Regions from separate parts of the Neobacillus sp. BP17 genome, predicted to be linked through region 2. Evidence: predicted binding sites of a transcription regulator. Region 2 holds the regulator's gene; the other holds the start of a gene.
The links. Region 2 encodes NrdR, which represses ribonucleotide reductase genes. Its sites were predicted from a motif close to AACACNATATATNGTGTT; they were not measured.
Positions count from the first base shown of each region.

Region 1: AC4QJR_RS20475 (vitamin B12-dependent ribonucleotide reductase) is a predicted target of NrdR. The motif match lies at 1,967-1,984, and genes of this name have one in related genera.

Region 1 is NZ_CM184198.1:4,191,190-4,194,619, forward strand. Features, by position in the region: gene AC4QJR_RS20475 (vitamin B12-dependent ribonucleotide reductase) at 1-1,817, opposite strand, end outside; gene AC4QJR_RS20480 (lipoate--protein ligase family protein) at 2,146-2,982, opposite strand; gene AC4QJR_RS20485 (rhodanese-like domain-containing protein) at 3,175-3,430, shown strand, end outside.
Region 2 is NZ_CM184198.1:4,459,031-4,462,460, forward strand. Features, by position in the region: gene dnaI (primosomal protein DnaI) at 1-50, opposite strand, end outside; gene AC4QJR_RS21820 (replication initiation and membrane attachment family protein) at 63-1,451, opposite strand; gene nrdR (transcriptional regulator NrdR) at 1,509-1,970, opposite strand; gene AC4QJR_RS21830 (hypothetical protein) at 2,059-2,454, opposite strand; gene speD (adenosylmethionine decarboxylase) at 2,752-3,126, opposite strand.

The DNA of each region.
Region 1 (3,430 bases), 270 kb from region 2:
TTCCCAGTTAAGAATGGGAAACTTCCTTTTTCTTTCGCCAATTCAATTGAAGTTCTGTATGCAGTAGTTGCAATTACTTCAAAAACTTGATCGACTAGTTCGTTTCCTTCTGGTGATCCATACTTTGTTTCACAATATATCAGCATGTCATGCAAGCCCATTACTCCAAGCCCTACACGTCGCTCACCAAGTGCCTGCTTTTTATTTTCTTCAAGAAAGTATGGTGTTGCATTGATGACATTATCCTGCATCCGAACTCCTACGGCTACTGTTCGCTTAAGCTTTTCAAAATCGATCGTCTTTGTTTCTTTATCAGCCATTTCCGCCAAGTTGACTGCTGCAAGGTTACAGACGGAAAATGGTGCAAGTGGTTGTTCCCCACATGGGTTTGTTGCAACTACCTGTTGGCCATATGCTTTTGCATTGGTCATGTCGTTGGCATTGTCGATAAAAAATATTCCTGGTTCTGCTGAGTAGGTAGCACAAATATTGATAAGGTTCCATAGTTCTTTTGCTTTGAACTTTTTGTACACCCGTACTTTATGTCCAAGTTTTTCCCACTCGCGGACATCTCCCACTTTATGCCATTCTTCATTATAAATCTTCATTTCTTCTTGATCATAGTGTTCAACATATGGGAAGCGCAGTTCGTAATCACTATCGTTTTCAACAGCTTCCATAAATTCCTTTGTTAAACAAACAGAAATATTTGCACCAGTAAGGAACTCAGAATTGTGTACCGTGTAGTTACCACCGGTTAATAATTTCTCTTCTGCATCAGCAATGATTTTTTCATCAAATCCACCGAAACCTTGAATGTTTTTATAATTTACAATTCCTTGGTACATTGCAGTTTCACTTAGAGTTAGAGGGGTAAACTTTAATTTATCTTTTGCAAGTTTTTTGATCGTATCATCATTTGTATTTTCAATTAAGAATCGTAGAATTCTAGGATTTTGCATCTTAGAGATAATAAATTCAATAATGTCTGGATGCCAGTCTGCTAACATGATCATCTGAGCTCCACGTCTTGATCCACCCTGCTCAACCAAATGTGTCAACTTCGCAATATCATCCAACCATGAAACCGAACCAGATGATTTACCATTTACGCCTCTGGCCAGTGTATTACGCGGTCTCAATGTTGAGCCATTTGTACCAACTCCGCCGCCACGGCTCATAATCTCCATCACCTGCTTACGATGGTCAGAGATACCCTCACGTGAGTCTGGGACAAAAGGCATAACATAGCAATTGAAGTAAGTAACATCGGTATCTGCCCCAGCACCGTAAAGAACGCGGCCTGCAGGAATGAAGTTCATGTTTACAAGTTCTTGATAAAACCGTTCTGTCCATTCTCTTCGCTTCTCTTCCGTTTCTTCGACAGAGGCCAGACCAGTAGCATTACGCTTCGCAATTTGCTCGTAGAACAGCTCTAACGGCTTTTCAATCACATCTAATGACCTAATAATCACACCTGTGCTAGCTTCTTCAGGATCATCGAGTACTCCTCTAAACTCCTCTTCCACTAAAACTTTTGCTTTTTTCTTTTCCCAATCGATTTCCTGGATATAGCCAAGGCCGCGTGCTGGAAATTTCGGATCTTCTTTTATAGTTAAAACAACGAAGTCGTCGTTAGAAAGGGTAATTTTTGCAGTGTCTTTAAAGGTATAGCGGTCCAACATTACCAAACGAGAAACACCTTTGTGAGTTATTTTCATATCTGGGGTAACTGGATGCACCTGGGGGAATAAGCGGATATCCTCATTCAACCTTTCAAAATCAATATTCATTGTATGTCTAAAAACTACAGACATGAGAACAACTCCTTCATGTTAATATCTACCTATTGTGCTAAATCTAGCAGTATTGCGCTATATCTAGTTGGTTTGTATTTTTAGGTTATCATAGGCACCTAGAATAAATCAACTAAATATCAATATATAGTACCGAAAATATTTTCGACACCACTATATATTGTAAATCAAACAAACAAGATTCTTTTTGTCAAACTCAAAAAATAATATAATTAATAGTAATCAATAGCAATAATAAGATTTTCGTCATAAAACAGGAAAATTCAACAAAATTCGCAGGTTGCTTATTTTGCTTAAATAACAAAGAAGCGACGTGTGCCGCTTCCAATTATCTCTTATAATTCCATTCATCATTCTCATAGCGCTCTTTTGCAATCTTATTAACGTAGGCTAGCTCTTGTTCATTTAATTGATAAGGCTCTAGTTCAACATTTAGACCTTCCGCAAAGCCCTTATAAAAAGCTTCCTTTGCTTCCTCAAGAGAAATTCTCCTCGGACTAATAGCGTTGATAGCAACCGCTTTATCCTTAAAGGCTTTCCTCATTCGTTCCTTTACCCTTTCACTAGGATATTTAAATAAACTAAATAATTTATCCTCATCTAAATCCAACAATATGGATCCATGCTGTAATATGACTCCCTTTTGCCTTGTTTGTGCACTGCCAGCTACCTTTCTGCCTTCGACCACAAGCTCATACCAACTTGGGGCATCAAAGCAAACAGCAGATCGAGGGTTTTTTAATGCATCTCTTTCCTCCGCTGTTTTTGGGACAGCAAAGTATGCCTCAAGTCCTAAATGGTGAAATCCTTTTAAAATACCTTCAGATATCACACGATAGGCTTCTGTCACTGAATTTGGCATTTCTGGATGGTCTTCAGAAACGATTACACTGTACGTAAGCTCGTGTTCATGAAGTACTCCACGGCCGCCTGTAGGTCTCCTGACAAAACCTAATTGATGAGCCTTAACCGCCTCCATATCAATTTCCTTTTCCACTTTTTGAAAATATCCTACTGACAGGGTTGCTGGATTCCAGCCATAGAATCGAATCACTGGAGGAATTTTCCCCTCACTATGCCAATCGAGCAGCGCCTCATCTAAAGCCATATTAAAAGATGGTGAACTATTTCCAGTATCAATAAAACGCCAAACTTCTTTTTTCATTATAATGACCTCATTTTTTATATTATTACGAGTTTAAGTCTACCAAAATCTGATATAGATTCAAAATAAGATGTTTCTGCTATAATTAATTTAGGAAGTTTTGAAAAGATTTTTTAGCATTCATCTTTATCTTTATGAGATTGGCTTATATAATAAACTAGTGCAGGAAAGCTTGAAAGGAGCAAAAAGAAATTGAGTTCACTTTATCCCTTATTAATTATCATTGCAGCAGTTATCATCTATTCCGTTTTCACCTATTTCTATCAGAAAAGGATTGTTAAAACGGTAACAGAAGAAGAATTCCGTGCGGGATACAGAAAGGCACAACTAATAGATGTTCGTGAAGCAAACGAATTCGAAGGCGGCCATATTTTAGGATCACGTAATATCCCCATGTCACAAATGAAAATGCGCATGAAAGAAATTCGACCTGATATGCCGGTATATT
Region 2 (3,430 bases):
AAACTTTCATTTGAAGCCAATCTATTTAAGGTTTTATTGATTTTCTCCAACTACGGCACCCCCTATTTGCGGAACGCTTTTAATTTTTCTTCAATTGCCCGTTTCTTTGCTTCGACCTCATTATTAGTTCCCTGCGAAGGCTCTTTGCTTGTGTCCTTAGTGCCCTCATCAAACCAATCTGGGATTAACTCTGTCCGTATCGGCTTTTTACTAGTTGATTTCCCCGTTTTTTTACTCTCGGTTGCCTTGAGTTCTTCATTTTTCGCAAGTTCCATTGCTTCCTTCACCGTTTTAACCTGCTTCCTTGCCCAATGACTAGCAATGGTCTCCACAAAACCCTTGGTAAATTTCATGTCCGTCTTTCTCATTGCCACTTCAATTAAAACATTGACAACACCCGGTGGCAGTTTATATTTAATCATAATTTCTTCTAATGTCTTCAAATTGGCATTCGAAGGCTCTACTCCGCCTGAGAATTCTTTAAAAACGATAAGCGGCGGGGTCGTTTCGTAAGAACGGATTAATTTCTCCTCCGGAGTTTTAGGTTCAGTGATTTGAGTTTGGTGGACAATAGGCTGGGTTCGGTTAATAAGACTTGGTAACTGGTCATAATTAACAAACTGATACCAATCCCGAGCACCTTTTCTTAAGTCTTCAATGTCAATCTCATCATGTTCGTTAATAGCGCCTAAGATGAAATTCTTCATTTCTAATGGGGAGATTTGATACAGAAATGCAAGATTACTAATCACTGCTTTTACTTTTGGCGTTAATGCTTTTTTCGGAACGAGTGACTCATTCAGCCCGGCTGCCAACATATCAAAATCAAACGTGTCCAAACCGATTTGAATCGGATTGGAATCCGAACGGCCAATAAACTGCTGATTTTCTTCCTCATGTAACTCTTCAGAAATCCCATGTATATATTGCATACTGCCTGGTGCAGCTGAAGCAAACACATCCTGAAAGGCTTTAGTAACATCAACATACTCATCTTCATTCGGCTTTTGTTGGTCACTAAAAAAGCGTTTCAACCGTAAAAAATGGGTTTTTCCGATCTTTCGGTAAAGATAAATATTTAGCATCCCATCTAAAAAGAATTGTTGGGGACTTAATGGAGGACGAAGTTCATATAAAAACGACCTGCCTCCTTCATCTGTTTTGACACGGGTATTTAACAAACCTATGCCTTCTAACTTTAACCTTGCTTCGAAAATGTCCTTTAAGTTCATCTCTAAGAGATTCATCAACAGATGGTGTGTGGAGGACTCAGACCATAAACGGTTTTCCTCTACCTCTGCCCAGAGAGTCATATATAAACTAAAGCAAGTTGAACCAATCAAAGGCTGATATAAAAACGTCAGCACTTTCCGGTCATAATCATGCAGTAGCCCATCAGCAGTTACGATATAACGGTCAATAGGAAGAATTTCCTGCCAATGCTGCGCCATAATACTACAACCTTCCCCTGTTATAAAGTCAAAAAGAGCCAAAAACCTATTTAGCTCTTACGATTTTTCTTTTTTTATTAATTCTTTTAATTCATCAATGAAAACATTGATATCCTTAAATTGTCGATAAACAGATGCGAATCTGACATAGGCAACTTCGTCCACATGCGCTAGCCTGTCCATTACCATTTCACCTATGGCTTCACTTTTTATTTCAGAGACCCCCTGACTGCGCAGGTCTTTTTCAACACCGTGGGTTATATCTTCTAGTTCCTTTAAGGCCACAGGCCGCTTCTCACAAGCTTTTATCAAGCCTCGTAAGATTTTATCACGACTGAACTCTTCTCTGGTACCTTCTTTTTTGACTACAATTAACGGGATCTCTTCAATCTTCTCAAATGTAGTAAAACGATACCCACATTCCTCACATTCGCGTCTCCTCCGTGTGGCCCGGCCTTCATCAACAGGCCTGGAATCAAGGACACGTGTACCATAATTTTGACAAGAAGGGCATTTCATTGTAATCAACTCCAAATCTACACTGTAGCTTCCGAACTAAACGCTTACTTTCATCTTATAAAAAAGAATATCTTTATACAAGTAAGTATTAGGAGTTTTTTATTCCTACGAAGTTATGTAATTGATTAATTCGCTCGTAATAAGAAATAATCCGCTTTTTTAAAGCAGGATAGGTGCCGAGAATCGAAATTTTTTCAGATGAAATATTAAAGTCTACTGCGGTTTCCATTGGTTTTACAGAGACAATGGTAACAATTAGAAAGCATTTAATTGGTTTATTGATTTCAATAGCAATTTCTCCATGATCTTTAGAAACGGTTGTTACTTGGCAATCGGCATCTTCATGAAATAATTTTTCAACTGAATCGAAAACTCGGTTAAACTTTGCCTTATAATAATGCGTTTTTAAAGAATCGTCAGCAATTTGGTCTGAAGTCTCAATTTGCTGCTTAAATCGAACAAATAAGTTACCTAACATAGCCATACTTTTCCTCCCCAATTGTCTTTTGTTTTATTGTACAACATTTTCGCTTAAAATATAGCCTCTGTTAAAGTTGCCTGTTGATCTCCGCTCCAGGCACTTCGCTTTCCGCGGGCGGTCCGGGGAGCCTCCTCGTCGCTGCGCTCCTGCGGGGTCTCCCCTGCCCCGTCCTCCCGCAGGAGTCTTCGTGCCTTCCACTCCAATCAACAGGGTGCCTAATTCAGCAATAAACTTTAACACAGACAAAATATAAAAAGAGGTGTATGTTTAGATACACCTCTCACCAATTATGTTTATAGATTATAGTATTTTTGCCTGTTTTACATGGACAGGACCCATGCCGCGTGGAATTTCAATATTTTCACGTGTTTGGGCATTTAATGCCTCAGCAATATAATCTGCTGCAACATTAGGATTTAAATCGCCGCAAGTGAAGACATCAATGCTGGCGTATCCATGTTCAGGGAAACTGTGAATAGTTAGATGTGATTCGGAAATAATGACGACACCACTCACACCTTGTGGAGCAAATTTATGAAATGCTACTTCACGGATTTCTGCCCCAGATTTAAGAGCTGCTTCAACAAAAGTCGTTTCAATAAAATTCATATCGTTTAGTTTTTCAAAGTCGCATCCCCATAACTCAGAGATCACGTGACGTCCCATTGTTTCCATATTCATTTTCCCCCTCTAACCTTTTTGTTCTTTCTTGAAATCATGTATTGACGGTATCTTATAACTACCACGGGGGAAAGTTAGTCCAGAGAGGTCCTAACCCTTTAAGTAATCAATCGCTACCTAATTTCAAGAAGTTCACGATGACTAGTATACTTTGTTTATATTTTTTTTGCAACCTATCAATATAAAAAACTTTATTAGGACGGGCTTTGTCATCCATTTGTTAATAAATTCAACAAAGCTATTTTATGCCTATTTCACCAAAATGGCACAAGTTAGCACACAAAAAAAAAGCTGTCAA